4 regions of the Dactylosporangium sp. CA-092794 genome follow, and region 1 is predicted to be linked to each of the others. Evidence: riboswitches for the same ligand, from Rfam matches in the RefSeq annotation. Region 1 holds a riboswitch; each other region holds the start of a gene.
What was found. Region 1 has a riboswitch for cobalamin ahead of ACQPXD_RS38645 (VWA domain-containing protein). Riboswitches for the same ligand answer to the same signal wherever they lie in the genome.
Positions count from the first base shown of each region.

Region 2: linked by a shared signal. The riboswitch ahead of ACQPXD_RS13050 (ribonucleoside-diphosphate reductase subunit alpha) and the one ahead of ACQPXD_RS38645 (VWA domain-containing protein) in region 1 are both predicted to bind cobalamin.
Region 3: linked by a shared signal. The riboswitch ahead of cobN (cobaltochelatase subunit CobN) and the one ahead of ACQPXD_RS38645 (VWA domain-containing protein) in region 1 are both predicted to bind cobalamin.
Region 4: linked by a shared signal. The riboswitch ahead of bluB (5,6-dimethylbenzimidazole synthase) and the one ahead of ACQPXD_RS38645 (VWA domain-containing protein) in region 1 are both predicted to bind cobalamin.

Region 1 covers NZ_CP192044.1:9,015,130-9,022,724, forward strand. Annotated here, with positions in the region: gene ACQPXD_RS38645 (VWA domain-containing protein) at 1-1,051, opposite strand, end outside; cobalamin riboswitch at 1,111-1,235, opposite strand; gene ACQPXD_RS38650 (copper resistance CopC family protein) at 1,345-2,067, opposite strand; gene ACQPXD_RS38655 (hypothetical protein) at 2,154-3,428, shown strand; gene ACQPXD_RS38660 (glycoside hydrolase family 3 C-terminal domain-containing protein) at 3,543-6,578, shown strand; gene ACQPXD_RS38665 (hypothetical protein) at 6,621-7,595, opposite strand, start outside.
Region 2 covers NZ_CP192044.1:3,004,733-3,012,327, reverse strand. Annotated here, with positions in the region: gene ACQPXD_RS13050 (ribonucleoside-diphosphate reductase subunit alpha) at 1-2,270, opposite strand, end outside; cobalamin riboswitch at 2,393-2,606, opposite strand; gene ACQPXD_RS13045 (hypothetical protein) at 2,768-3,241, opposite strand; gene ACQPXD_RS13040 (LamG-like jellyroll fold domain-containing protein) at 3,269-7,595, opposite strand, start outside.
Region 3 covers NZ_CP192044.1:8,777,191-8,784,785, forward strand. Annotated here, with positions in the region: gene cobN (cobaltochelatase subunit CobN) at 1-1,636, opposite strand, end outside; cobalamin riboswitch at 1,676-1,867, opposite strand; gene ACQPXD_RS37725 (precorrin-3B synthase) at 2,565-3,959, shown strand; gene ACQPXD_RS37730 (precorrin-8X methylmutase) at 3,956-4,576, shown strand; gene ACQPXD_RS37735 (precorrin-2 C(20)-methyltransferase) at 4,620-6,137, shown strand; gene ACQPXD_RS37740 (DUF2961 domain-containing protein) at 6,124-7,595, opposite strand, start outside.
Region 4 covers NZ_CP192044.1:6,223,357-6,230,951, forward strand. Annotated here, with positions in the region: gene ACQPXD_RS26250 (phosphotransferase enzyme family protein) at 1-659, opposite strand, end outside; gene ACQPXD_RS26255 (aspartate aminotransferase family protein) at 656-1,951, opposite strand; gene ACQPXD_RS26260 (APC family permease) at 2,079-3,668, shown strand; gene ACQPXD_RS26265 (acetamidase/formamidase family protein) at 3,677-4,684, shown strand; gene bluB (5,6-dimethylbenzimidazole synthase) at 4,733-5,353, opposite strand; cobalamin riboswitch at 5,404-5,590, opposite strand; gene ACQPXD_RS26275 (GntR family transcriptional regulator) at 6,238-6,936, shown strand; gene ACQPXD_RS26280 (MFS transporter) at 7,068-7,595, shown strand, end outside.

The DNA.
Region 1 (7,595 bases):
CGCCGGGATCGGCGGGCGGATCGTCGTCGGAGTCCGGCCCGGCCTCCTGCTCGAGGACCTCTTCGAGCCGGTCACGGTCCGCCCCCGGCGGGTCGAGCGGATCCCGCCGCCGCCGATGCGGCAGCGCCAGCCGCGCCGCGTCGCGCACGTCTTCCCTGGTCACGACCGTGCGACCGTGCCACGCCGCCAGGGCCACCGCCGTGCGCGCGACCACGATGTCGGCCCGCAGGCCGTCGACCCGGTACGCCAGGCAGATCCGCGCGATCCGATCCAGCTCCCGATCGGGCAGCGCGACGCCGCCGAGGCGGGAGCGGGCGGCGACGATCCGCGCCGCGAGCGCCGCGTCGTCGGAGACGTATCGGGCGGCGAACCCGTCCGGATCGGCCTCGTAGGCGAGCCGCCGCCGGACCACCTCGGCCCGCGGCGCCGCCTCCTGGGGCGCGGAGACGCCGACGACCAGCCCGAACCGGTCGACCAGCTGCGGGCGCGGCTCGCCCTCCTCCGGGTTCATGGTGCCGACGAGCAGGAACCGGGCGGCGTGCTTGACCGAGACCCCGTCGCGCTCCACGTGGGCGCGGCCCATCGCGGCCGCGTCGAGGAGCAGGTCGACCAGGTGGTCGGGCAGCAGGTTGACCTCGTCGACGTAGAGCACCCCGCGGTGCGCGGCGGCGAGGAGGCCCGGCTCGTAGGCCTTGACCCCGTCGCCGAGGGCGCGCTGCAGGTCCAGGGTGCCCACGACCCGGTCCTCGGTGGCGCCGACCGGCAGCTCGACCAGGGCGGAGCGGCGCCGCTCGAACCCGGCGCCGGGCGTGTGCGGGCCGTCGGGGCACTCGGCGTCGGGGGCGGCCGGGTCGCAGGCGAACCGGCAGCCGGAGACGACGGCGACCTCGGGCAGCAGCGCGGCGAGGGCGCGCACGATGGTGGACTTGGCGGTGCCCTTCTCCCCCCGCACCAGTACCCCACCGATCGCCGGCGACACGGCGGTGAGCAGCAGCGACAGGCGCAGGTCGGCCAGGCCGACGACGGCCGAGAACGGATACGGCGGCGTCACGCGTACACATCCCTTCGGCGGGTCCGCGCCCGCGAGGTGGCTGGAGCAGCAGCGGCCGGAGTCTCCTGACTCCCGGATCGCCGCCGCCCCCCGGCCTTCCGGCCTGGTCGGCCGTGGCTCGTGCGCTGAGGGGCAACTCCCCGGTCACAGTGGCGGGACCGTCCCGGACTCGCACCGGGTTCCTCCGCATCCGCTGCTGGCCATCGTGTCCCACCGGTACCGCCACCGTCAACGTGACCCTCACGATCCCCCACCACCGGCCGATGGGAACGGCATCCGCCGCGATGACCGCCTTACCCAGGGGATCCGGCAGACCTGCGGCGCTTCTTCGCCGGCCGGGCGGGTGCGCGGCGGGCGGCGGCGAGCACGATCGCGGCCACGCCGGCGACGATCACGGCCGGGATCAGCCAGTCGGTGAGCACGAACGGGGCGGGCGGTGCGGCGGCGCTCTGGGCGGGGGCGGAGCCGGCGTCCTGCAGCAGGCCGGGCGTGGGGCTCGCGCCGGACAGGGCGCGGGTCAGCTCCGCCGAGGGGCCGTTCGTGGGCGGCGTCCAGCCGGACGGGGGCTGGGTGACCGGGCCCGTGTAGGTGAACCGCAGGGTGCCCTTGACCTGGTCGCCGTCGGAGGCCACGGACTGGTACGCGGCGACGTAGAGGCCCTGCTCCGGCCAGTGCGAGACGGAGATCAGCGCCGGGTAGCCGGTGCCGTAGGTGCGCGGCTCGAGCTTGCCGTTGACGATGTAGTACTCCTGGACCGGCTTGTCGAGGCGCTTCGGCTGGCCGGTGCGCCAGCCGTTGTCGACCCGCCGGCCCGACGGGGTGGTGAGCGTGAACCACGCGAATGACGGGGGCGTCTCGGTGAAGTACAGCGAAATGTCGCTCATCGGCTGGCTGACCGTGCTGTCCTGCACCGGGTCGGACAGGGCCAGCTGGCCGTGGGCGGCGGCCGGGGTCGCGGGCAGCACGACGAGAGCGGCCGCGACCAGAACGACGGCCACGCGCACCGGCAAGGACATCGGGCCATGATGACGGGTTCCGCAGCGGGCGACAACCCAGTACATTCACTCCCCTGACGAACCCGTCCGCCCCGGGGAGACCATCCGTGCCGACCGCCCCGCTCGCGACGGACGTGCTCGCCCACGGCGTCGGGGGCCGCCAGGACCTGCCGCTGACCCCGGCCCAGCTGGCCATCGGCGCCGCCCTGGCGCTGGTCGTGTCGTTCCTGGTGCTGGGCGCGGCCTGGCGCGAGCCGCGGCTGGACCCGGCCGCGGGCCGCCTGGTCCCCGGCTGGTTGTCCGGGCTGGTGCCCGCGCTGACCTGGCCCTTCCGGCTGGCCGGTCTCGTTCTGGCGGCGGTACTGCTCGTGCAGTTCACGAAGCCGGACACGGACGAGAACCCGGCCGCCGGGCTGGTCTACGTGCTGTTCTGGGTCGGGCTGGTCCCGCTGTCGCTGCTGCTGGGCCCGCTCTGGCGGAAGCTGAACCCGCTGCGCACGCTCGTCGCCCTGATCCGCCGCGACGGCGGCCGGCCGCTGCCCGCCGGGCTCGGCTACTGGCCGGCCGCCGCGGGCCTGTTCGCGTTCGCCTGGCTGGAGCTCGTCGCCCCCGACCGGGCCACGCTGCCGGTCCTCGGCGCCTGGCTGGCCGTCTACGCGGCCGCGATGCTCGCCGGCGGGCTCGTCTACGGCACCGCCTGGTTCGACCGGGGCGACGCGTTCGAGGTGCTCGGCGACCTGGTCGGCCGGCTCGCCCCGGTCGGCCGGCGGCCCGACGGCGCGCTGGTGTGGCGCAACCCGCTCGACGGCATCGCCGGGCTGGCCGCCGCACCGGGCCTGGTCGCGGTCGTGGTCGTGCTGCTCGGCGCCACCTTCTACGACGCGATGTCCGGCGCGCTGTTCTGGCTGCGGTTCGTCCAGGAGAACGGCCTGCCGGCGCCGCTGACCGGCACGCTGGGCCTGCTGGCGGTGATCGCTGCGGTGGCCGCCGCCTACCGGGCCGCGACCCGGGCGGCGGGGCGGCGCGGGCGCACCTCGGCCGAGCGGATGCCGGGCGAGCTGGCCCACTCGATCGTGCCGATCGCGGTCGGCTACATCGTGGCGCACTACTGGTCGCTGTTCGTCCTGGAGGGCCAGCGCACGGTGGCGCTGCTGGTCGGCGCCGAGGACTTCCGGCCGTACTCCGGGATCATCACCCCGACCGGCGTCGCCAACCTGCAGGTGACGGTGATCGTGCTGGGCCACCTGCTCGGCACCGTGCTGGCCCACGACCGCGCGCTGCGGCTGTTCCCGCGCGCCCGGGCGGTCACCGGCCAGGTGCCGCTGCTCGGCCTCATGGTCGCCTACACCGTGTCCGGCCTGCTGCTGTTGTTCGCGGGCTGACCGGCCGCTTGACATTGACCGCGGTCGTGACGACGCTGTTGAGAGAGCGCTCTCTCACGTGATCAACCGCCCAGCCTCCCCGGCTGGATCACTCCCAACCGCAGGGAACAGATCATGACGGTAGAACCCCTACCGGCGCTGCAACGCGCCCGGAAACTCCGCAAACCCCTCCTGCTGGCCGCCGCCGCGCTCGCCGTGGTGGCCTGGCTGACGCTGGTCGTGCTGCCCGCCGGCGCCGCGACCACGCTGCTGTCCCAGGGCCGGCCCGCCACCGCCTCCTCGACCGAGAACATCGCCTTCCCCGCGAGCGCCGCCGTCGACGGCGACCCCGGCACCCGCTGGTCCAGCGCCTTCAGCGACCCCCAGTGGATCCAGGTCGACCTGGGCGGCACCGCCGCCATCAGCCAGGTCGTCCTGCAATGGGAGACCGCCGCCGGCAGGTCCTTCCAGATCCAGACCTCCCCCGACGGCACCAACTGGACGAACATCTACTCGACCACGACCGGCGCCGGCGGTACCCAGACACTCGACATCACCGGCAGCGGCCGTTATGTGCGCATGTACGGCACCGCCCGCACCACCGCCTACGGGTACTCGCTGTGGGAGTTCCAGGTGTACGGCACGATCGGCGGCACCGGACCGACCGGCACCCCGACGACCGGCCCGCCGCCCACCACGCCGGCCGGCGGCTGCGGCACCACCAACGCCGCCCTCTACGGCTCGGCGACCGCCTCGTCGGCCGAGAACGACGGCAGCGGCGCGTTCGCGGCCATCGACGACAACACCGGCACCCGCTGGTCCAGCCTGTTCAGCGACCCGCAGTGGATCCAGGTCGACCTGGGCGCCAGCCTGCCCGTGTGCCAGGTGAAGCTGCAGTGGGAGGCGGCCTACGCCACCGCCTTCCAGGTCCAGCTGTCGGCCAACGCCAGCAGCTGGAACACGGTGTACTCCACCAGCACCGGCACCGGCGGCAACCAGACGATCACCGTCTCCGGCACCGCGCGGTACGTGCGGATGTACGGCACGGCCCGGGCCACCGCCTACGGCTACTCGCTGTGGGAGTTCGGGGTCTACACGGTCGGCGGCGTGGTCGCCACGCCGACGCCCACCCCGACCCAGCCGGCGCCCGGCAACTGCCCGTGGGTCAACTCCGCGGCGGCGACCGCGACCAAGGTCTCGCAGCTGCTGGGGCAGATGACCCTGCAGCAGAAGACGATGCTGCTGCACGGCACCAACCCGACGCAGACGTACATCGGCGAGGTGGTCGGCATCCCGTCGCTGTGCATCCCGACCATCAACTTCCAGGACGGGCCGTCCGGCGTCGGCGACGGGCTCGGCGGCGTCACCCAGATGCCCGACGGGGTGGTCACGGCGGCCACCTTCGACTCCGCCTACGCCCAGCTCTACGGGCAGACGATCGGCGCCGAGTTCGCCGGCAAGGGCGTGAACGTGGCCCTCGGCCCGACGATCAACATGATCCGCGACCCGCGCTGGGGCCGCTCGTTCGAGACCTACGGCGAGGACCCGTACCTGTCCGGCCAGATGGCCGCGGCCGACGTGCGGGGCATCCAGAGCCAGGGCGTGATGGCCCAGGTCAAGCACGCCGCGGCGTACAACATCGAGCAGCCGGCCGGCACGATCATCGTCGACCGGCGCACCCTGCAGGAGATCTACCTGCCGGCGTTCCAGACCGCGATCACCCAGGGCAACGCGGCGTCGGTGATGTGTGGGTACAGCAACGTCAACAACGTGCCCGCGTGCCAGAACCCGCAGCTGCTGAACATCCCGCTCTACCAGCAGGCCGGATTCACCGGGTTCGTCGGCTCGGACTGGGGCGGGGCCCACTCGACGGTCGAGTCGGCCAACGCCGGCATGACGATGGAGATGCCCGGCGGGTACTACTACGCCGACTTCCTCGCCCAGGCGGTGCAGAACGGCCAGGTCAGCCAGGCCACCGTGGACACGATGGTGACCCGGGTGCTGACCAAGATGTTCGACTTCGGCATGTTCAACAAGGCACCGAGCGGGTCGGCGACGGCCACGGTCACCACCTACGCGCACACCCAGGTCGCCATCCAGGGCGCCGAGGAGGGCACGGTCCTGCTGAAGAACACCGGCGTGCTGCCGCTGTCGGCCACGTCCGGCTCGTCGATCGCGGTGATCGGCGTGGACGCCGGCGCCGCCACCCAGACCATCGGCGGCGGCAGCGGCACGGTCACCAGCTCGGGCACGACCTGGCCGATCACCGGCATCCAGAACCGGGTGGCCGGCACCGGCGTGACGGTGACCTACAACGAGGGCACCGACCAGGCCGCGGCCGCGAACCTGGCCCGCACCTCCACCGTGGCGATCGTCTTCGCCAGCGACAACTACGGCCACGAGGAGGGCGACAACACCAGCCTCAACCTGCCCAACAACCAGGACGCGCTGATCTCCGCCGTGGCGGCGGCGAACCCGCGCACGATCGTGGTGCTCAACAACAACGCGGCCATCCTGATGCCCTGGCTGAACCAGGTGGCGGCGGTGTTCGAGGGCTTCTACGACGGCCAGGGCTGGGGCAAGGCGATCGCCGCGCTGCTCTTCGGCGACGTCAACCCGTCCGGGCACCTGCCGCTGTCGTTCCCGGCGTCGCTGAGCGCGATGCCGACCAGCACCACCGCGCAGTGGCCCGGCACGAACGGGCAGGTGCAGTATTCCGAGGGCCTGAAGATGGGGTACCGCTGGTACGACGCGAACAACGTCGCCCCGCTGTTCCCGTTCGGGTTCGGCCTGTCCTACACCACGTTCGGGTTCAGCAACCTGCACGTCGGCGCGGTCTCCGGCAACACGGTCACGGTCACCGCGACGGTGACCAACACCGGCAGCCGGGCCGGGGCGGCGGTGGCACAGCTGTACGCCGGCCACCCGGCCGCCGACGGCGAGCCGCCGCACCAGCTGCAGGGCTTCCAGCGGGTGTCGCTCAGCCCGGGCGCGTCGGCGACGGTGACGTTCACGCTGCCGATGCGGGCGTTCGCGCACTGGGACACCGCGTCCGACGCGTGGGTGGCCACCGCCGGGTCGTACCCGATCCTGGTCGGCGACTCCTCGCGGAACCTGCCGCTGACCGGCACCGCCACCGTCCCGGCCACGGTGACCGTGCCGCTGCACTAGCCCTGGAGGGGGCAGGGACCGCCCTGCCCCCTCGTGCGGCGGCTAGACGCTGGACGAGAAGGCGACGCTGAACTCGCTGTTCTGCGGAGTGCCGGCGTTGTCGAAGCAGGCCGCCGGCAGCACGGCGTCGCTGCCGGCCGCCACCCACAGGGCCTGGATGGTGCAGTACACCGGGCCGTCACCGATCGCGGTCAGCTGCGCGGTGGTCTCCTTCTGGTGCAGCACCGGGAACTTGACCGTGTAGGTGCCCGGCCCCGTCGGCCCGAAGCCGTTGGGCCCGACGCCGAGCGGGTAGGAGTAGTTCGTCGGTCCGCCGAACGGCGTGGCGATGTAGCCGAAGTACTTCGGCGGCCCGAACGAGGCGTAGACCGAGCGCTCCCGGGCGTAGGAGATGGTGAAGTCGCTGGCGATCCCGCCGCCGGTGGCCGGGTCGTGGCACTGGACGTAGACCACCACGTCGGCGCCGGCCGCGCCCCACCGCAGGATCTTGCACCGGCGCGCCGTGCCGCCCGGCTCCTGCGCGGTCACCTGCACGTTGCCGGCCAGCACGCCGGTCGGATCGCCGACGCCGATGAAGCGCAACGAGTAGATGCCCAGCGCGACGACGGAGAGGACCACCCCGCCGCCGGAGGAGTTGTACGCCTGGGCGAGCCCGCCGCCGGACACCTGGGCGGCGGCATAGCCGCCGACGCCGGCCGGCAGCACCCCGGAGCTGACCGTCCACAGCACCGTGAACGGCGTGTCGGCCGGGCCGCCGCCGGGCTTGAAGCACTGGACCTCGACGATCTGGTCGACGCCGGAGGCGTACCACTTCACGGTCTCGCAGAACCGGCCGTCCTTGGCGACCGCGGTCACGTGGGCGTAGCCCTTGGGGCCCGTCCCGATGTTGGGGAACCGCACCAGGAACCGCCCGGTGCCGATCTTGCCACCGGTGGCCACGGGCCCGGGCGCCCAGCTGCCGTACTGGTAGGCCGCGGGCAGCGCCGTCCAGGTGGGCACCGTGGGCTTGTCGACGAA
Region 2 (7,595 bases), 6.0 Mb from region 1:
GTGGCCGGCCGGGATCGCAGGTAGTAGGTGGTCTTCAGCCCGGATTTCCAGGCGTGCAGGTACATCGAGGAGAGCTTGCCGATCGTCGGGGCGCTCAGGAACAGGTTCAGCGACTGCGACTGGTCGATGAACGGAGCCCGCGCCGCGGCCAGGTCGATCAGCGAGCGCTGCGGCAACTCCCACGCCGTGCGGAACAGCTCCCGCACGTCGGCCGGCAGTTCGGCGAGGTCCCGCACCGAGCCCTCGGCCCGTTTGATGCGCTCGCGGATCGGGGCGGTCCACAGCCCGCGGGTCTTGAGCTCGCGGACGAGGTACGAGTTGATCTGCAGGAACTCCCCGGACATCGTCTCGCGCTTGAACAGGTTGGACACCTGCGGCTCGATGCACTCGTAGCAGCCCGCGATCGAGGCGATCGTCGCGGTGGGGGCGATCGCGACCAGCAGCGAGTTGCGCAGCCCGTGCTCGGCGACCCGCCCGCGCACCGCCGCCCACCGGTCCGGCTGCGACAGCTCGGCGCCCCACAGATCCGGATGCAGCTCGCCGCGGGCGGCGCGGGTCTCGGCGAAGGCCGGGTGCGGCCCGAACCGCTCGGCCAGGCCGGCGGAGGTCTCCAGCGCGGTCAGGAAGATCTCCTCCTGCACGCGGGTGGACAGCTCCCGCGCCCCGGCCGAGTCGAACGGCAGCCGCAGGGTGAAGAACGCGTCCTGCAGGCCCATCAGCCCGAGCCCGACCGGCCGCCAGCGCGGGTTCGACGCGGCCGCCTGCGCCGACGGGTAGTAGTTGATGTCGATCACCCGGTCGAGGAACACCACGGCGGTGCGCACGGTGTCGCGCAGCCGCTCCCAGTCGACGCCGTCGGCGGTGACGTGCCCGCCCAGGTTGATCGAGCCCAGGTTGCACACCGCGGTCTCGTCGTCGCGGTTGACCTCGAGGATCTCGGTGCACAGGTTCGACAGGTGGATCGTGTTGCCCGGCGCCCCGGTCTGGTTGGACAGCGCGTTGGCCCGGTCCTTGAACGTCATCCAGCCGTTGCCGGTCTGGGCCAGGGTGCGCATCATCCGGCCGTACAACTCCCGCGCCTTGACCGTCCGCACCGCCTGCTTCTCCGCGGCCCGGTACGCCGCGTCGAACGCCTCGCCGTACAGGTCCGGCAGGTCGGGGGCGTCGGACGGGTCGATGAGCGACCAGTCGCCGTCGGCCTCGACCCGGCGCATGAACTCGTCCGGGATCCAGTTCGCCAGGTTCAGGTTGTGCGTGCGCCGGGACTCCTCGCCCGTGTTGTCCCGCAGCTCCAGGAACTCCTCGATGTCCGGGTGCCACGGCTCCAGATACACACAGGCCGCGCCCTTGCGCCGCCCGCCCTGGTTCACCGCTGCCACACCGGCGTCGAGGGTCTTGAGAAACGGCACGATCCCGTTCGACTTGCCGTTCGTGCCGCGGATCAGCGCTCCCCGCCCGCGCACCCGCGACCATGAGATCCCGATCCCGCCGGAGAACTTCGACAGCTTCGCCACCTGGTGGTACCGCTCGTAGATCGAGTCCAGCTCGTCGCGCGGCGAGTCGACCAGGAAACACGAGGACATCTGGGTGTGCCGGGTGCCCGAGTTGAACAGCGTCGGCGAACTCGGCAGGTACGCCAGGCACGACATCAGCCGGTAGAACCCGATCGCCTCGCCCGGCGTCTGCGACAGCCCGCAGGCGACCCGCAGCAGCCAGTACTGCGGCGTCTCCACGACCAGCCGCGTCACGGGGTGCCGCAGCAGGTAGCGGTCGGCGACGGTGCGCAGCCCGAAGTACTCGAAGCGCAGATCGGCGTCGGGGTCGACGGCGTCGTCGAGCTTGCGGGCGTTGCGGGCCACGAACGCGGCCGTGTCGTCGCCGATCAGGCCCTGCTGGTGGCCGTACCGGATGGACTGGCTGAAGCTGGCGACGCCCTGCCCGCGGACCTCCTTGTCCACGAACGCGGCGAGGAGGCGGGCGGCGAGGCGGGAGTACTGCGGCTCCTCCCCGATCAGCTCGGCCGCGGTCTGGATCGACAGCTTGTCCAGCTCGGCGGTGGTGGCGCCGTCGTAGAGGCCGCTGATCGTCTTGGTGGCCACCCGCAGCGGGTCGATCTCGTCGAGATCGCCGACCCACCGCTCGACCGCCTTGACGATCTTGTTCACGTCGACCGGCTCCAGGTCGCCGTTGCGTTTGCGGACCTGCATCGCGTGCCGGCGCTGCTCCGGTGCCCCCGTGCCGGGTGTGACCTGCTCGTGCGTGACCGTCATGTGTTTCCCCCTCCTCACCCGCTGACCGACGTCGGACGAGCGCGCAGGGGGACGCCACCAGGCGGCAACGCCCGGTCGATGGCGTCGGCCGTCCCGCGCGGCCTCCGACCACCGCACACCGGTTGGCGTGCGGTGCGCTGGCAGGTCTTCGGACTCGTGGGCATGACCATGGCTGGTCGCCTACCGGCCGTCGCTTCCCAGACCTCGCGGTCCAGTGCTTCGTTGACGGCTTTCGTTCCCACTCACCGCTGCGGGGCAGTCCCGGACTCACACCGGGTTCCCTGTTGCCACGGCCGCCCCCGGAGGGCCGGCCGAACCAGCTGCGGGCAACACCATATATGGGATTCACTGAGAATTGGAAACACCAGATGGTGTGTCGGCGTGTCGCCTGCATCGCATCACGCTGCGTGTCGCAATGGCTCCTCCGCCGTCGGCCGCGTTCGGCCCGTCACTGGCCGAGGCATGCGGCCCGCCGCCTCGAAAGGACAGGGCCACGGTTACGCGTTGGCCACCGCTACGCCGATCAGGATCAGCGCAACGGCTAGCAGCACGTCGCGGTTGCCCGGCGTCACCAGCCAGCGCAGCGCGCCGCCTGCGCGGCGCCAGCGGTCCTCGCTCACGTACCACGCCACGCCGGCCCGGCCCGCGTTCAGGACTCCGGCGATGAGGCAGAGCGCCATCGGCGGCCAGGCATACGGTCCGACGACGTCGGATTCCCGGCCCGCCACCGCGTCCTCGACCGCCATCGCGACGACGCCGAGACCCAGGCAGATGACCCCGGCGAACAGCCACGCCACCGCTCGAATCACGCTGCTGATGCCGAGGTCCCGGACGGTGTCGCCGGGGGCGCGGACCTTCGCCACCAGCTCGTCGGGTGAGTCGCCGGCGAACGCGGCCATGGGGCGGGCGAGCGCCCTCGTGATCCACGATCCGAGGTCGAACGCGCCCGCCCCGCCCAGCCGACGATCCACGGCTACCTTTGTACCGCCTTTGCCTTGCTACAGCCAGTGCTTCGAGTACGGCACCCGCTTCCGGCAACTCGACCAGTACTTGCAGCCCATCCGGCCGGCGTCGAAGGCGCCGAAGGCGTTGGCGGTCCGCTCCCATGGCCGCAGTGCGCGGTTCGCCCGAGCGGCCGCACTGCGGGCCTTCCGCATCGGCCGGACGAGGTTCTTCATCTTCCACGCCTTCGAGCCGGCCCGCGGCGCGTACCTGCCGATAGCGCGGGATGCGCCGAGGAAGGTCTTTCCGGCCTTGTACGCCCGCACGCCCTTCGCGAAGGCGCCGACACCGGGGATGGCACCCGCGACACCCAGCGCGAAGTTGCCCCAGTTGCCCTGCCGGGCATCCCGGTACGCGCCGACGGCGCTGAACCCGATGGCGATGGCACCGCCGATGACGTTCGCGGGCGGTGGCAGGAACAGCGAGACCGTGCCGACGACCGTGCCGATGTCGCTGGCGTGGTTGTAGGTCCACGACGCGGCCGCCTTGACGCCGTTGCCGACCTTCTTCACCCAGTTGGGCCAGCGGCCGTCGAGGTCGGAACAGTTGACCGGATCGCCGGCGCAGTAGTCGTAGGCGTTGGCGCTGCCGCCGGGCTGCGGGTCGACCTGGAGGAACCGGCCCAGCGACGGCGCGTAGAGCCGGACACCCATCAGGATGACGCCGTCGAGAGCCTCCGCGGAGCGCAGCGCACCGCCGAGCCAGCCGTAGCGCGGCGCGGCCGTGCCCGGCGCCGCGACGCCGAACTCGTCGTAGGAGTAGATCTCCGGCGTGGTGAGCGCGGTGTCGATGGAGACCACCACGTCGCCGTGCAGGTCGGTCAGCTTGAGGCTGACATCACCCGTCGCCGACGTCACCGCGGCCAGTTCGCCGTCGACCCCCGAGACGTTCCGGGAGACCTCACCGGTCCCGCTGTCGGTGATCCACCGGGGACGGTCGGTGTCGTCACCGTAGTGGTTGACGATCGGCGGCGCCGAGGTCCACGAACCGGACGCCAGGACCTCCCTGGTGGCCGCGCGGAGGCGCTGGTCCGGATACGCCGTCCAGGACTGCCGGGTGTCGCCGAGCTGTTGTGAGGCCACGAGGTCGTTGACGAAGTACGTGTTCTGCAGCCCGTCCGGCTGTGCCGTGACGCGGCCGAACGCGTCGTAGACGTAGCCCGTGTCGGTCAACCGGTCGGCGCTGTCGTAGGTGTGGTTCTCGGTGCCGTCCGGCGTGCCGGTGCGGCAGGAGCCGTCGGCTGCCGGCGCGTAGACGTTCTTGGCGCTGCGGTTGGTGCGCTGGTCGTAGGTGTACTCCCGGGTCGTGCAGGTGGCGGCGGCGTCCACTTGCGACACCGAGGTGAGCCGGCCCAGCCGGTCGTACGCGTAGGTCTTCGAGCCCCCGGTGTAGGTGTGCTGGACCCGCTGGCTCTGCGTGTTCTCCACGACCGACTCGGCGAAGACGACCGTGCCGTCGCTGTCGCGGGTGTAGCTGCGCTGCCGCGGGTTGAACGAGGCGTCCAGGACGTCGCGGCGGGTGAGGCCGCCCGGGTAGCCGACCTGGATCACCTGACCGTCGGGTGAGTAGCCGGCGGTGAAGGTGCCGGCGACGGAGTCGGTGAGGCTGGTCAGGAAGCCGCGCGGCTCGATGCTCAGGTCGTAGGTGAGGGTCGTGACCGCGGTGTTGTCCTCGACGCGGATCGGCCGGTCGTGGCGGTCGAACGTGTAGCGGGTGGTGCCGCCGTCGGCGTCGCTGTAGGTGACCTGACGGCCGAGCAGGTCCTGTTCGCGGGTGAGCGTCGCACCGCCGAACGTCGTGGAAGCGACCTGGCCGTTGCTCGCGTCGTAGTTCGTCGTCACGATCGGCACGGCCGTTCCGACGTCGGACACCACACCGGCCGTCCGCACCCGGTCGGCGTCGTCGAACGTGCGGGTCGTCCGGCGGGTGTGTCCGTCGGCCGTCTCCAGCACCTGCGCGACCGTGCCGTACCTGCTGTACGACTCGATCCGCTTGACCGGCAGCGCCGAGGACATGTCCGCGCGCTGGCCGGTGATCTGGCCGGCGGCCAGGCTGACGCACAGCTCCCCCGCCCACTCCGGCTTGCCGCCGCAGGCGCTGTCGGCCGCGTTGGCGCCGGCGGTGTAGAAGATCGACCGCGTGGTGCGCGCGTCCGAACCGTTCGCGCCCACCGTCCAGGACTCGGTCGTACGTCCCGCACTGTCGTAGACGGTGAACGAGGTGAGGTTGGCCCCGCCGGCCACCGCGTCCACGTTGACGGACGTCGCCTTCTTCAGGCTCCAGCCGCTGGTGCCGCCCTTCTCGGCGCCGTAGCCGTTCTTGGTGACACGGGTGTCGGCATCCGGGTATCCGGTCACCCGCCCGCCGGTCGTCGTGGTCGTGACGAGGTGGTACGTCGCGCCGTCGGGCTTGCCCTCGTCGTACACATTGACGGTGTGCGCGCGGCCGATGACGATCGAGCCGGCGGTCAGCGTCGGTCGCGCGCCGCCGGGGTCGGCGAGGTCGTGCTCGAGGACCATGCTGACGGTGGGGCCGAGCACGTCGAGCAGGTCGGTGCCGTCGCTGCTGTACGTGTTCAGCGTGGACAACGCCATGGCCCGGGCGGCGGTGTCCATCGAGGACAGTCCGAGGCTCGCCAGGTGCTCGCCGGCGTTCGGCAGCGTGCCGAGGGCCAGCTCGCGGTCGCTCGCCTGGAGGTCGCGCACGACGTTGCCGAACTTGTCGTACTCCGTGGTGTCGATGTGGCCGCCGGGTGCGGCGGTGTTCACCTCCAGCCCGCCCGCGTTGAGGTAGTGCACGTCGGCGTAGGGGTATCCGTTCGGGCCGGGTGCCGTCGCCGTCGCGCTGTTGACCGACGGCACGCCCTCCGTACCGAACACGGCGGTCGCGTCGGTGGGCAGGTCCTGCTGGCCCCAGGAGCCGATAGTGACGGCGCCCAGGTTGTACGGCCCGCCGGCGCTCTGGGACAGCGGCACGTGGTAGACGAGGTTGGTGGCGACCTCGCCGTCGGTGACGGTCTTGCTGCCCTCCATCAGCGCGGCCCGGCGCACGCGCAGGAGCCGGCCGGGGTTCTCGTCGCCGGCGAGGGTCGCGACCTGGTCCGGCGTGAGCACCTTCTGGTAGGCGCGCACGTCGTCGATGCCACCCGACCAGAGGTTGGTGGCCGCGCCGGCCCATTTGGCGCGACCCACGACGAACGCGCCGGTGGCCGACCAGTTGGCGGGACGTGACACGGCCGACTGGAGCACGCCGTTGACGTACAGGCGCATCTCACCGGCCGTGGCGTCGTACACCCCGGTCAGGTGGGTCCACTGGCCCAGGACCGGTGGGTTGGTCGACGTCGCGCGGACCGCGGTCGCACTGTCGTTGTCGCCGGTGACCTGCGAGAAGCTCCAGCGGTTGAGGGCCTGGACGTAGTTGAGGAAGAAGCCGCTCGTGCGGTTGCCGTCCTGCGACACCGCGGTGCGGTTGGCGGTGTCGTTGGTCAGGTTGACCCAGGCGGAGACGGTGAACGACTGGGTCGTGTTGACGACCGAGCCGGAAGCCGCCACCTGCTGCCCGGTGCTCATCGACATCGCCGTGGCGCGGTCGCTGCCGTAGGCCGGATCGTTGGCCTGACCCCAGCCGGCGCCGCCGCTCAGCGTGCCGGCACGGCCGTGGCCCGAGGCGTCGGCGACCGTGGCGCCGCTGCCCTCGTCGAAGTCCCAGCGGATCAGTGCGCCCGGATCGGCGTCCGGCGCGCCGTAGTCGAACATGTGCGGCAGTTGCCCCGGCACGGTGACCTTCGTGACCCGGCCACCACCGTCGTAGTCGTAAGCCGTCTTGAGCACCGGTGAGATCCGCGGGTCCCACACCTCGCGGAGCCGGCCCTGGTTGTCGTAGGCGTAGTGAGCGGTCTCCACCGCGGTCTCGGCGGCGCCGACCGGATCCCATGTCCAGAGCCGCACCCCGCTGAGGTGGTCGGTGACGTCGCCGAACACCGTCTGACTCAGCCCGGGCGTGGTCGCCGTGGCGTAGATGTACTCCAGGACCTCGCAGCCGCGGGCCGGGGTGGCGGTGGTGCAGTGGTTGGCGTCGTCCACACCCGGCTCGACCGGGTTGATCACCTTCTTGAGCAGCACGCGGTTGTCGGTGGTGTCGTACACGTAGCGGGCGGTGGTGTTGGATTCCGGCGTCCACGTGGACGTGACGGCGAAGACCGCGCCCTGCTGGACGAACTCGCTGACCGTGCCGTCGAGCTCGGTGAGGCGGAACGTCGACGCGTCGACCTTCGACAGGATCAGTCCCTCCGAGCCCGGCTCCGGCGTGTAGGTGACGCCGTCG
Region 3 (7,595 bases), 240 kb from region 1:
ACGGGTAGATCAACGGCAGGTTGCCCAGCGCCGCGTCCGCGCCGCAGGCGGCCGACATGCCAACGGTCTTGCCCGGCAACCATTCGAGGTTGCCGTGCTTTCCGACGTGGACGACCGCGTGCGCCCCGAAGCCGGCATCGGACGCGTCGGCGAGCCAGCGGTACGCGGCCAGGTAGTGATGGCTGGGCGGCAGGTCCGGGTCGTGGTAGATGGCAACCGGGTTCTCCCCGAAACCGCGCGGCGGCTGGACCATGACGACCACGTTGCCGCGGCGCAGGCCGGCCAGCACGATGTCGCCGTCGTCCGGGTCGACGAAGAGGTCGCCGGGCGGCGGTCCCCAGTGCCGTTCCATGCCGGCCCGCAGGTCGTCGGGCAGCGTCGCGAACCATTGGCCGTACCGTTGCGCGGAGATGCGGACCGGGTTGCCGTGCAGCTGCTCCTCGGTCAGCCAGTTGACGTCCTGGCCGCCCGCGGCGATCAGCTCGTGCATCAGGGCGTCGCCGTCGGTGGGGAAGCCCTCGCCCAGGTCGTAGCCCCGCCGGCGCATCGCCTCGAGCAGCCGCACGACGCTGGCCGGCGTGTCCAGGCCGACCGCGTTGCCGATGCGAGAGTGCTTGGTCGGATACGCGCTGAGCATCACCACGACCCGCTTCTGCGCGTTGGGCAGGCCGCGCAGCCGGGCGTGGGCGACCGCGACGCCGGCCACCCGCCGCGCCCGCTCGGGGTCGGCGACGTAGACGGTCAGGCCGTCCTCGTCGATCTCCTTGAACGAGAACGGTACGGTGATGATCCGGCCGTCGAACTCGGGAATGGCCACCTGGGTCGCCGTGTCCAGCGGCGACAGCCCGTCGTCGTTGGCATCCCACGACTCGCGGCTGCCGGTCAGGCACAGCCCCTGCAGAATCGGCACGTCGAGCGCCGCGAGCGCACCCACGTCCCAGGCGTCGTCCTCGCCGCCAGCCTGCGCGTCGGCGGGCCGGGTGCCGCCGGCCGCGAGCACGGTCACCACCAGCGCGTCGGCGCCGCGCAGCGTCTCGAGCAGCTCGGGCGGGGCGGTGCGCAGCGAGGCGGCGAAGACCGGCAGCGCGCGGGCGCCCTCCGCCTCGATGGCGTCGCAAAGGCCGCTCACGAACGCGGTGTTTCCGGCCATATGGTGCGCCCGGTAGTAGATGACCGCGACCGTGGGGCGGTGGGTCGGTTCGCTGCTCGCCGGACGGTCGAGCACGCCCCAGACCGGGGTCTCCACCGGCGGGCCGAAGCCGTGGCCGGTGAGCAGGACCGTGTCGGAGAGGAACCGGTGCAGCTCGCCGAGGTTGGCCGCGCCGCCGAAGGCCAGGTAGGCATGGGCCTGCGCGGCGAGGCCGGCGGGCACCGTGGAGTGGCTCATCAGCTCGGCGTCGGGGGCCTGCTCGCCGCCGAGGATCACCACCGGCCGGCCGGTGGCCAGCAGCGCGTCCAGGCCGTCGGCCCAGTCGCGGTATGCGCCGAGGAACCGCACGATCACCAGGTCCGCCTCGGCGGCCAGGCCGGGCAGGTCCTCCACCGCGGTCCGGGACGGGTTGGCCAGCCGGTAGTCGGCGCCGCTGGCCCGGGCGCTGAGCAGGTCGGTGTCGGACGTCGACAGCAGCAGGATCACGCCGGGGTCCTCCCTCGGGGTCCGCGCCCCAAGTCGGTACGGTTCGGTCCGGCGCCGGAGAGTCTCCTGGCTCCCGGATCGCCGCTCGCCCCCGAGCCTTCCCGGGCTCGCACCCGGTGGCCGTCGCGGTTGGAGGCTCACTCCCCGGTCACAGTGGCGGGACCGTCCCGGAATCGCACCGGGTTCCTCCACACGTCGCCGTTACAGCAGCCCAACTCTCCTCGAAACGGTCGCACCGCGTCAAGCCGGGTCACGTCCGCCGACGTCGGGGCGGGCGGGCCGGCGATCGCGTCCCGCCCGTCGGTTGCCGCGCGGCGCAGGGACCGGAAGGTAACTATTCAGGTACCCCGCCCATCTCGCTGACCTGCACCTACGCGGCGGTCGGAATTCGCGAATCGGGGAGATGGCCAACCGCTATCTCCCGCATTGAGTAGGTTTGTCGTCCACTGTGGAGTGTCCGACTAGCGCCAGCGCAAGGCTTTGACCAGCACGCCCTCCTCCGTTCGGAGGACCTGAATAGTTACACCGGAAGTCTCCGTGATCATGCGCAACCCGGCGTCGACACCAAGGGTTTTTCATGATCACGGAGTGCTGATGTACACCCGTGTACCACAAGTCTCCGGGATCATGACAAACCCGGTGTGAGTCACCGCGGGCAGCATGATCACGGAGACATACGTCCGGCCCGCCCGCGCGGATCGGAGGTTTCGACCGGCGGGTGCGACATCCGCGACGTCCGCGCCGCTCCCCGCCGGGATCACGCTGCGGTTGTGCCGCTGGCCACGAAGTTCGGTCACACCATTGCTGACGTGCGGCAGACCGCCGGCTGGTGGCAGGGGCGGTCCGGTGGTGCGCGGGGTGTGGTCCGGACCGTTTCTCCGGTGCGGGGCGGACCGATAAGGGCATCGGCGCAGGTAGTATCCGGCCCGTGCAGGCTGCCAGCGGACGTGACGCCCCCGACCGGTGCCCCGGTGCCGTGCAGGTACACCCGGCGGCCGACGGCGGGCTGGCGCGCGTGCGGCTGCCCGGTGGGCGGCTCACCGCGGCGCAGCTCGGCGTGCTCCGCGGTGCCGCCGCGGAGCTGGGTGACCCGGCGCTGGAGCTCACGTCGCGCGGAAACGTGCAGGTCAGGGCGCTTCGCCCGGGTGCGGAGCGGGAGTTGGCGGCGCGGCTGTTCGCGGCCGGGCTGCTGCCGTCGGAGTCGCACGAGCGGGTGCGCAACATCATCGCGAGTCCGCTAAGTGGCCTCGACGGGCGCGGAGAGGTCGACGTGCGGCCGATCGTGGCCGGGTTCGACGCGTTGCTGCGCGCGACGCCCGAGCTGGCCGGGCTGCCGGGACGGTTCCTGGCCACGATCGACGACGGCCGGGGCGACGTGACGCCGCTCGGCGGTGACGTCGGCCTGCACGGCTCGCGCCTGCTGCTCGCCGGGCGGCCGACCACCGCGGCCGGCGGCGCTGAGCTGCTCGTTCGTGCTGCCGCGGCGTTTCAGCAGGAGCGCGTGGCCCAGGGCTCCAGGGCGTGGCGGCTGGTGGAGCTCGAGGACGGCATCGCCCGGGTCGCCGCCCGGCTCGGCGTCACGATCACCGCAAACCCGATAAATCCGATACGTCCGGCAAACGCGGCATCACGCGCCACAAACGGACCGCTCGGCCGGGGCGCCGGCGACGCGGCGGGGCGACACACCAACAAAACAACCGAACAGACCAGCGGCGGAAGCACCAGCGGCAGCGGCGGGCGCGCCGCCGGGGTGACCGAGCAGGGCGGCGGTGGAAGCACCGGCGGCAGCGGCGGGGTGGTTGAGCAGAGCGACGGTGCGCTGGCGGTGGTGGTCGTGGTGCCGCTCGGGCTGCTGACCGCCGAACGGTCGGCGGTGCTGGCGGAGTCGGCGAACGAGATGATCGTCACGCCGTGGCGGACCGTTGTGCTGACGGGCGTACCGATGCGGGAAGCTGAGCGGACCATTGCGCGCCTGGCCGAGGTCGGGTTGGACGCCGATCCCGCCTCCCCGTGGGCCGGAGTGACAGCCTGCGCCGGCCGGCCGGGCTGCGCCAAGGCGCTCGCCGACGTCCGGGCCGACGCACGGGCGGCCGTGGCAGCGGCCGGCAAGCGGGAAGGTCCCGGCGCACGGGCGGCCGTGGCAGTGGCCGGCAAGCGGGAAGGTCCCGACAGGCGGGCGGCCGTGGCAGTGGCCGACGAGCGGGAAGGTCCCGGCGCGCTGCCGGTGCACTGGGCCGGATGCGAACGTCGATGCGGTGCGCCGAGAGGAAGACACGTGGAAATGGTCGCGACGGGAGCCGGGTACCGGAGCGCAACCGTATGACGGACTACATCCGGGACGGGGCCGAGATCTACCGGCGGTCGTTCGCGACGATCCGGGCCGAGGCGGATCTCTCCGGGCTGCCGGCCGACGTGGCTCAGGTGACGGTCCGGATGATCCACGCGTGCGGGATGGTCGACCTGCCCGCAGACGTCGGCTTCTCGGCCGGGGTCGTCACGGCGGCGCGGGCGGCCCTGCGCAACGGCGCGCCGATCCTGTGCGACGCCGAAATGGTCGCGTCGGGGGTGACCCGGGCGCGGCTGCCCCGGGACAACGAGGTGGTCTGCACGCTGCGCGATCCGGCCGTACCGGAACTGGCGAACAGGTTGGTGACCACGCGCAGCGCCGCCGCGCTGGAGTTGTGGCGCGGGCGGATCGACGGCGCGGTCGTGGCGATCGGCAACGCGCCGACCGCGCTGTTCCGGCTGCTGGAAATGGTCGCGGCGGGCGCCGGCCGGCCGGCCGCGGTGCTCGGCATCCCGGTCGGGTTCGTCGGGGCGGCCGAGTCGAAGGCCGCCCTGGCCGCCTCGGGGCTGGAGCACCTGGTCGTGCACGGGCGGCGGGGCGGCAGCGCGATGACGGCCGCCGCCGTCAACGCGATCGCGGACGAAAAGGAATGACCACAGTGGAACAGCCGGGCGACGGGCGACAGGAATGACCACGGTGGACAGCGGCAGGCTCTTCGGGGTCGGGCTGGGGCCGGGCGACCCGGAGCTCGTCACGGTCAAGGCCGCCCGGCTCATCGCCGCCGCGCCGGTCGTGGCCTACCACAGCGCCCGGCACGGGCGCAGCATCGCGCGCTCGATCGCCGCGCCGTACCTGCGGGCGGACCAGATCGAGGAGGCCCTGGTCTACCCGGTGACGACCGAGGACACCGCCGACTACCGCGGGGTCATCGAGGAGCACTACGACGCGTGGGCGGCGCGGCTGGCGGCGCACCTCGACGCGGGGCGGGACGTGGTGGTGCTGTGCGAGGGCGACCCGCTGTTCTACGGGTCGTACATGCACATGCACAAGCGGCTCAGCCGGCGATATGCCACGCAGGTCGTGCCGGGCGTGACCTCCGTGTCCGGCGCCTCGGCCGTGCTGGGGCGGCCGCTGGTGGAGCGCGACGAGATCCTCACCGTGCTGCCCGGTACCCTGCCGGGCGACGTGCTGGCCGAGCGGCTCGCCGCCACCGACTCGGCGGCGGTGATGAAGCTGGGGCGCACGTTCGGCAAGGTCCGCGACGCGTTCGAGCGGGCCGGGCGGCTCGCCGACGGCTGGTACGTCGAGCGGGCCACCGGCGCCGGCGAGCGGGTCGCCCCGCTGTCCGAAGTGGACCCGGCCACGGTCCCCTACTTCTCCATGGCGCTGCTGCCCAGCCGCGTGCACGAGGAGACCGCGGCCGCGCTCGAGCGGGCCGAGCCGGCGCCGCCGCGCGGCGAGGTCGTGGTCGTCGGGCTGGGGCCGGCCGGGCGCGACTGGCTCACCCCGGAGGCGCAGGCCGCGCTCGCCGCCGCCGACGACCTGGTCGGCTACGGACCGTATCTGGCCCGGGTCCCGGACAACCCGCGGCAGCGCCGGCACGCCTCCGACAACCGGGTCGAGGCGGAGCGCGCCGAGTTCGCCCTTGCCCTGGCCAAGGAGGGGCGGCGGGTCGCGGTCGTCTCCTCGGGCGACCCGGGTGTCTTCGCGATGGCGGCGGCGGTGCTGGAGGTGGCCGCCGAGCCGCGCTGGAAGGCGGTGCCGGTGCGGGTGCTGCCCGGCCTGACCGCCGCCCAGGCGGTGGCGAGCCGGGTCGGCGCGCCGCTGGGCCACGACTTCTGCGTGCTGTCGCTGTCGGACCGGCTCAAGCCGTGGGATGTCATCGCCGCCCGGCTGGAGGCCGCGGCCCGGGCCGATCTGGTCATCGCGGTCTACAACCCGGGCTCGCGCAGCCGCACCTGGCAGGTCGAGGCCGCCCGGACGCTGCTGCTGCGGCACCGCGCGGCCGACACGCCGGTCGTGGTCGGCCGCGACGTGGGCGGGCCGGCCGAATCGGTCCGCGTGGTCCGCCTGGCCGACCTGGATCCGTCCGAAGTGGACATGCGAACGCTGCTCATCATCGGCTCGTCGCAGACCCGCGTGCAGGACCGCGGGTCCGCGACCGCGGTCGTCTGGACGCCGCGAAGCTATCCGGACGTCCCTACGACACGGTGAGGTTCTGGAAGGTGGCCGATCCGGTCCAGACGTTCAGGCCGATCTGGCCCGAGGCGAGCGTGGTGTCGGTGAAGTCGAGGATCGGCGCGGTGCCGCCCGAGTAGCCGCTGAAGTAGACCTGGATGTGGCTGCCGGAGGCGACCACCTTCAGGTGGTAGGTCGTGTTGAGGGCGATCGACGCCGGCTGGGAGCGGCCGGCGACGCCCGGGCCCCAGAAGAGGACCCGCTGGTTCACCGAGTCGATGTTGGCCGCGTAGAACTGGGTGGCCGAGGCGTTGGCGCGCACGATGAGGGCGCCGGCGCCGGGGGTGGTCAGCCGGATGTCGGCCTCGACGGTGGCGCCGGCCGCGGTCTGGGAGTTCAGCCGCCAGGCGTCCGGGCCGGAGGTGCCCCGCAGGCCGCCGGCGACGTCGGTCCAGGTGCCGCCGACCGAGGTCCAGGTGCCGGTGAGGTTGTTGGTGAAGGTGGAGAGGGGGACGTGGAAGTCGTCCAGGTTCAGGTGGCCCCAGCCGCCGGTCGCGGCGTCGGTCGCCTTCAGGTACACCGTCGTGCCGACCCACTCGCCGGCGTCCATCACCACCGTCTTGTCGCCCTCGTAGCTGCGGCCGGTGGCGCTGAGCAGGACCCGGTCGTCGGCGGCGCGCACCAGGGCGAGGTTGAGCGCGGCGATGTCGTTGCCGCCGCCGATGAGGAACCGCAGCTTGCCGTCGCCGCCGAGGAGGAAGCTGGGCGTGCGCATGGTCCCGGTGGGGGTGTCGGTGGCGCCGCCGCCGTAGCCCCAGTAGTGGTACGTGCCGTGGTGGGCGAACGGTACGCCGTTCTGAACGGTCTGGGTGACCACCTGGTTGTTCGTGAAGGCCGTGCCGGTCGCGGTCCAGCCGGCAAGGGTTCCGCTCTCGAAGTCGGGGTTGGCGATGGTGACGGTCTGGCCGGGTGCGGGCGGGAGGGGCGCGCCGGCGCCGGTGAGGATCGTGTGGGCGGAGATTCGGTACTGGCTGAGCGGGTCGGACGAGGCCGTCCTGGTCAGCCGCACGGTGATCGACGATTTGCCGGCCGTGTAGCCGGCCGGGATGAGGAAATCGGTCTCCTTGAACCGGCTCTGGCTCGGGTTGCCGCCGATCGCCCGCCAGGTGCCGACCGCGGCGCCGTCGACGGAGACGGCGGCCTCCTGCACGAGGTAGGTCTGGTCGAATCGGTCGCGCAGCAGCACACCGTTGTTCGCCGGGTTGATGGCGAGGGTGAACTGGGAGTACCCCCCGACGGCCTTTCCGTCGTCGGTGTAGAAGACGTCGCGGTAGTCGCCCTCGAACGACTGGGTCCTGGTCGCCGCCGTCACGGTGCCGGAGGTCGTGTAGCCGTGCGCCGTCTCCGAGGCGGCCGCGCCGACGTCGAGCACGTCGGTGCGCACGGTGCGCAGGGTAGGCTTGTAGTAGTAGTAGACGAGCGTGCTGAGGTCGT
Region 4 (7,595 bases), 2.8 Mb from region 1:
AAGGTGTCCGAATCATCCACAAGCAGGTTCGCCAGCCGCAGGTCGGCGTGGATGAGGCCATAGCGGTCCCGACCCTTGCCGAAGACCGCCAAACGGTGACGCAGAGTAGCGTCGAGGCGACCGAGTATTTTGATCTCCGCCGGACCGATCCCGGGGCCGTCCTGCCACCGCCCCCAGCGCGCCGCGGGGCCGAACGCGGCGTCGTAGTCCCACGCGAACCGGGTGAACCGGGGCGGCCGGCGCCAGCGCAGGGCGTGCTCGTGCATCCGGGCGGTGATCCTGCCGAGCGTGCCGAAGGCCCGCGGCAGGTCGGTGTCGGGCGGCTCGGTGCCGGGCAGGTGCTCGAACATCACCACCCGGCGCGGCTCCTCCGGCGGCCCGGCCGGCACGGTGACCACCCGCCGGCCGTAGACGCTCGGCAGCACCTGCGGGGTGCGGATCCCGGCCTCCGTGCGCAACGCGTTCAGCCACGCCAGCTCGGCCTCGATCGCCTCGAGCGTGTGGTACCCCGTGCGGTGCACCCGCAGCACCGTGCGCCGCCCGGCCGGGTCGTCGACCGCGAACGTGGCGTTCTCGCTCACGTTGAGCAGGGTCAGCGTCGCGGCGGGGTCGACCGGGTAGTGCCGCAGGGCGGCCCGGGCCACCTCCAGCGGGGTCACCGCGACTTGCCGATCGCGGTCGCGGTGCGGTCCAGGATCTCGTCGGCGAGCTCGTCGCTGAGCAGGATGCCGGGCTTGTACTGCAGCACCCGCGGGTCCAATGTGGAGAAGATCGCCCAGATCCCCTGCTCGTACAGCCGCCGCATGACCAGTTTGGCGCCCTCGGGGTGGTTGAACTCCAGACCGATGACCAGACCGTTCTGCCGGATGCCGACGAGCCAGTCCGGATAGCGCTGCCGGATCTCCTGCAGACCGTTGGCGAACCGTTCGGTCAGCGCCGCGACCCGGTCCTTTGTGGACGGTCGCAGGGTGATCTCCAGGGTCTTCAGCGCGGCGACGCAGCCCAGTTCCGCCCCGCCGAACGTGGAGATGTGCCCGAAGCCGTCCTCGGTGAGCCAGCCGGCGGCGCGCTCGCCGACGAGCACCGCGGTGATCGGGTACACCCCGCCGGACAGGCCCTTGCCGGTCACCAGCAGGTCCGGGGCGATGCCGTGCTTGGTGATGCCCCACAGCTCGCCGGTGCGCATGAGCCCGGTCTGCACCTCGTCGGCGATGTAGAGGGTGCCGTGGCGCTCGCACAGCGCCTTGACCCCCTCCAGGTAGCCGGGCTCGGGCAGCGGGAAACCGTACGTGGCCGGAATGGTCTCCATGATGACCGCGGCCACGTCACCGTTGCGCAGCGCCTGCCGCATCGCGTCGAGGTCGTTGAACGGCACCTGGGTGAACTCGTCGGGCCGGTCGGCCAGGAACATCCGGGTGAACCGGTCGTCGCCGGCCGCGACGGCGAGGCCGGTGTGGCCGTGGTACGCCTTGATGACCGAGACGATCCGCCGGCGCCGGGTCGCGTGCCGGGCGGTCTTCAGCGCGATGTCGACCGCCTCGCCGCCGCCGCTGCCGTAGATCACCTTGCCGATGCCCGGCGGCGCGCTGGTGACCAGCGCCTCGGCCAGCGCCGCGCGGGCGATGGACGGGAAGTGGTGGTTGCCGACGTCGAAATGGTCGAGGCCGTCGCGGACCGCGGCGACCACCTCGGGATTGCGGTGGCCGAGGTTGTAGGTGCCGCCGTTGAGGTGCACGTCGATGAGCCGGCCGCCGTCCATGTCGTAGAGGAAGTACTCCTCGCGGCGGTCGATCACCAGCGGCACGCCGGCGTCGGACCAGAAGTTCGTCTTCCCCGGGTTCCAGTAGCGGCGCGACGCGTCGAGGACCTCGGACTTGTCGGCGAAGTTGAAAATGGTGCGCCTCCTCCGGACCGAATCGGCGTATTGGTACGGAGGTGTAGCAGCGCCCATGGGGCCCGGTCAATCGGCGTCACATGGTTTTTACCTGGCCGTAGCGGGCCGGTGCGCAACCGAATGGTCTGGTTCCCTTCACCGTTTCTCCAGACCTTTTCGCGCAGCGGAGACGAAGGGCACTGCCGTGACCACTCAGGAGAATCTCAGCGCCGAGGCGATCGAGGAAGCCCCGGTGCCCCGTGCGGGCAACACGCTCAAGGTGGGTGCGGTCGGGCTGGCCGGCGTGCTGTTCATGGCCGTCGCCAACGCCGCTCCCATCACGGCCATGACCGGCAACGTGCCGATCGCGGTCGCGTTCGGCAACGGCATCGGCGCCCCGGCCGGCTTCCTCGTCGCGACCGTGGTGCTCACCCTGTTCAGCGTCGGTTTCGTCGCGATGGCCCGGCACATCACCACCGCCGGTGCGTTCTACGGCTTCGTCACCCACGGGCTCGGCCAGGTGTGGGGCATGGCCACGGGCCTGCTCGCCACCGTCGCCTACGTGGTGTTCGAGGGTTCGCTCATCGGCATCTTCTCGTACTTCGCCCACGACGCCCTCGACAAATGGTTCGGCTGGGACGTCAACTGGTTGCTGCTCGGCGCGATCGGCATCGTCGTCATCGGGCTGCTCGGCTACTTCGACATCAACATCGCCGCGGTGTTCCTCGGCGTGATGCTCATCGCCGAGGTCATCCTGCTCACCGCGCTCGCGCTATCGGTGCTGTTCCACGGCGGCGGCCCCGACGGCTGGCTCGCGACGGCGGTCAACCCGTTCTCGGCGTTCAAGGACCTGCCCGCGGGCGGCGGCTTCGACCTCCAGGCCGCCGGCGCGCCGCTGGCCGCCGGCACCGCGGCGCTCGGCCTGTTCTTCGCGTTCTGGTCCTGGGTCGGCTACGAGACCACCGCGGTCTACGGCGAGGAGTCGCGCAACCCGAAGCGGATCGTGCCCCGGGCCACCCTCATCGCGGTCGTCGGGCTCGGCCTGTTCTACACCTTCGTGTCCTGGATGGTCATCGCCGGCGACGGCCGCAAGGACGCCGTCGACCTGGCCGCCAATGACTCGATCGGCATGTTCACCAAGCTCGCCGAGAAGAACCTCGGCGGGTCGTGGGTGACGTACCTGTACCTCTTCCTCATCGTCTCCGGCTCGTTCGCCTGCGCACTGGCGTTCCACAACGCCGCCTCGCGCTACATGTTCGCCTTCGGCCGCGACATCCCGGCGCTGCACGGCAGCCTTGGCGCCACCCACGCCAAGCACCGCTCGCCGCACATCGCCTCGCTGGTGCAGAGCATCATCACCGCGGTCGTCACCGTCGGGTTCTACTTCCTGACCGTCAAGGGCGACGACCCCTACACCGGCGGCTACGTCTACCAATACGGTCTGCTCGCCCTGGTCGGCACCATGGCCATCCTGCTCGTGCAGTCCATCACGTCGGTGGCGGTCATCTGGTACTTCCACGTCAAGAAGACCCACCCGGGCAACCTCGTGACCACCGGGATCATCCCGGCCCTCGGCGGCATCGGTATGCTCTACGTCGTCTACCTGCTGTTCAGCAACCTCGAGTTCGCCGGCGGCGGCGCGGCCGGCTCGCCGTTCTTCCACGCCATCCCGTATCTGGTCTTCGGCACGTTCGCGGTCGGCCTGGTGCTGGTGTTCGTGCTGAAGATGCGCAGCCCCGCCACCTACGCCGCGATCGGCCGGCACGTCTTCGACGAAGCCAAGGAACGGGAGTAACGCGCCCCATGGACTGGAACCCGGACGCCGAGGCCGACCCGGCGACACTCGTGTACACGTTCGGCGGCACGGCCCCGGTGGCGTCGCTGGCCCCCGGCACCGTGCTGTACACGTGGACGCGGGACTGCTTCGGCGGCCGGGTCCGGTCCACATCGGACCTCGCCAGCCAGGTGTGCGACCCGCGCTACCTCAACCCGCAGACCGGACCGTTTCACATCGAGGGCGCCGAGCCCGGCGACACGCTGGTCGTGCACTTCCTGAGCATCGAACCACGGTACGACTGGGGCGTGAGCACGACCGTACCGTTCTTCGGCTCGCTGACCGCGACCGGGCTCACCGCGATGCTGCACGAGCCGCTGGCCGAGCGCACCTGGTACTACGAGCTCGACCTCACCGAGCGGCTCGTGCGCTACAGCGCGCTGGACTCCGCCTTCCGGGCGGACCTGCCGCTGGACCCGATGCACGGCACCGTCGGCGTCGCGCCGCCGCTGAGCGAGGTGCGCTCGTCGCTGACCCCCGGCAGCTGGGGCGGCAACATGGACACCCCCGAGATGCGCGCCGGCACCACGTGCTACCTGGGCGTCAACGTCGAGGGCGCGCTGTTCAGCCTCGGCGACGGGCACGCCCGGCAGGGCGAGGGGGAGACCTGCGGCGTGGCCGTGGAGTGCGCGATGGACACCGTCGCGGTGGTCGACCTGCTCAAGGGCGTCCCGACGCCGTGGCCGCGGCTGGAGGACGACACGTACCTCATGACCACCGGCTCGGCCCGGCCGCTCGAGGACGCCTTCCGCATCGCGCACACCGAAATGGTCCGCTGGGTGGCCGAGCTCACCGGCCAGTCCACATTGGACGCCTACCAGCTGGTGTCCCAGGCCGCGCTGACGCCGGTCGCCAACGTGGTGGACACCAACTACACGGTCGTCGCCAAGTTCCCGAAGGCGTTGCTGCGCGGCGCGGAGGCGATGGGCGGCGCGCACCACCGCCTCCGCGCGACGCCGTTCCGCCGCCCTGCCTGACGGCCGCGACGCCGTTCCGCCGCCCTGCCTGACGGCCGCGGCGTGCCGTTACCAGCGGTCGCGGTGGACCACCTCGGCCAGCGGCGTGCGCCGGCGCCAGCCGTGCCGCTCCAGGTCGGGGACCGTTTCGAGGTGGGTCACCGGGCCCAGGCAGAGCCATGCGACCGGACGTACCGTATCCGGGATGTGCAAAAGGTCGCGGAGGAACGCCTCGCGGTAGAAGGAGACCCAGCCGATGCCGAGGTCCTCGGCCGTCGCCGCCAGCCAGAGGTTCTGGATCGCCAGGCAGACCGAATAGAGCCCGGCGTCGGCGATCGCGTGCCGGCCGAGCACCGCCGGGCCGCCGCGCCGCGGGTCGTAGGTGACGACGACCGAAAGGCTGGACTCCAGCACCCCGTCGATCTTGATCCGGGCGAACCGCCGCGCCGCGTCCGGATCGAGGCTCGCCGCGAACGTGTCGCGCTCGCGCTGGACGTGCTCGAAGAACGCCCGCCGGGTCGTTTGGTCCCGAACGAGGATGAAGTCCCACGGCTGGGACAGCCCGACGCTGGGCGCCGCGTGCGCGGCGGAGAGGATCCGTGCCAGCGCCGCGTCGGGCACCGGCGCACCGGTGAACTGGGCGCGCACGTCGCGCCGCCGGTGGATGACGTCGTACAGGTCGTTGCTCATGGTGACGGGCAGGCTCCCGCTGCCTCGGGCCGCCCCGGCCGGAGCGGCGCACGGTACGCGAGGCCGGTCTTCGGACTCTCGGATCGACGCCGGCCCGCCCGCCTTCCCGGCCGGTCGGCCAGTGGCTGTCCGCGTCGGACGTGGGCGGCGGCTCCCCGATCACCGCGGCGGGCCCGTGCCGGACTCGCACCGGCTTCCCAGATTCTCCCCGTCGCCGGGGCACCTCGCGTCAGTTCGCTGGCGACACTCTAGCCGAGCCGGCCGGGTCACGTCCGCCGGCGTGGTGTAGGAGGCCAGCGCGCTGGTCGTGCCGGTTGACGTCGGGCGGCCGTCGCCGGCCGGGCGTCGGTGGCCACCGATGGTGCACCGGCGATCATCGGCGTCGCCCCCGACCGGCGCGCCGGACCGGTGCGGTTGTCGCACCCGCCGGGCGCAACCTGCGATCTGCGCGGCGGACCGGTGCGGATGTCGCACCCGCCGGGCGCAACCTGCGATCCGCGCGGCCGGGCCGGACGTATGTCTCCGTGATCATGATGCCCGCGGTGGCCGCACACCGGGTTTGCCATGATCCCGGAGACTTGTGGTACACGGGGGTACATCAGCGCTCCGTGATCATGAAAAACCGTTGGTGTCGATGCCGCGATGCGCATGATCACGGAGACTTCCGGTCGCCGCCTGTACCGCGCGGCGGCCGACGGGCGGGACGTGATCGCCGACCGTGCCCGCCCCAGATTGCTGGGACGCGCAGACCGGGCGCCACATAACCGACGGCAGGCCGGCGGCGCCGGTCGCGGTGAGCCGCAGTTCGGGTGCCCCGGCGCCGGGCGCGAGTCGGCAGGGCGCCGGATTGTTCAACGATCCGGCATTGTGCGATGCTGCAGAGCGTGACGCGTGCTACCGCTCCCGGTGACTGGGCCCTTCGGCTGGCCGATGATCGTGCGCAGCTCGATCGGGGTGGTTACGGCGAGCGGGTCGCCGAGGTGCTGCGGGATCGGATCACCGAGGGGCTGTTCCCGCCCGGGACCCGGCTGAGCGAGGAGGCGCTGCGCGAGGCGCTCGGGGTCTCCCGCAACACGCTGCGTGAGGCGTTCCGGCTGCTCTCGCACGAGGGGCTGCTCACCCACGAGTTCAACCGCGGCGTGTTCGTCCGCGAGCTCACCGCCGACGACGTGCGCGATCTCTACGCGATCCGGCGGATCCTCGAAGGCGCGGCGGTGCGGGGCGTGAACGCGGCGCCGGCCGGGGCGATCGAGCGCATCCGCGAGGCGGTGGAGTCGGCGGAGGAGGCCGCCCGCCGCGGGGCCTGGGTCGAGGTGGGTACCGCCAACATGCGCTTCCACCAGGCCGTCGCCGGGCTGGCCGGGAGCCGGCGGGTGAGTGAGACCGTGCGCCGGCTGCTGGCCGAGCTGCGGCTGGTCTTCCTGGTGATGTCCGCGCCGCGGGAGTTCCACGAGCCGTACCTGCGCACCAACCGCGAGATCTACGAGCTGCTCGCCGCCGGGGACGCCGCGGCGGCCGACCGCGCCCTGGCGACCTACCTCGACGTCGCCGAGCGCCAGCTCCTGGACGCCTTCCAGTCGTAGGCGGGCCCGCGCCGGGGCGGTAGGGGCGACGCGATCCATAGATGGTCTTGGCATTGTCTATTGCTGAATCGTTGAACAATCCTCTACCTTGGGCTGTGAGCCAGCTCTCACGATCCGTTAGGAGCCCACCCATGGCAAAGCGGACAACGGCGACACAGCCCCACGTTTCAGCGCCCCGGCGGGTCATTCTGGCCAGCCTCGTCGGCACCTCACTGGAGTGGTACGACTTCTTCCTCTACGGGTCCGCCGCGGCCCTCGTGTTCGGCAAGCTGTTCTTCCCCACCTTCGCCTCGGTGACCGCGACCCTGCTCGCGTTCGCCACCTACGCCGTCGGCTTCGTGGCCCGGCCGCTGGGCGGCATCGTGTTCGGGCACTTCGGCGACCGGGTCGGGCGCAAAGGCGTGCTGGTGGCGACGCTGCTGCTCATGGGCGGCGCGACGTTCGCGATCGGTCTGCTGCCCACCTACGCGCGGTGGGGCGCCGTGGCCCCGGTCCTGCTGGTCACGCTGCGGTTCCTGCAGGGACTCGGGCTCGGCGGCGAGTGGGGCGGTGCCGTGGTGATGACCATGGAGCACGGCGGCGACGAGCGGCGGGGACTCAACGCGTCGTGGCCCCAGGTGGGGGTGCCGGCCGGAAACCTTTTGGCGGCGGGGGTCCTC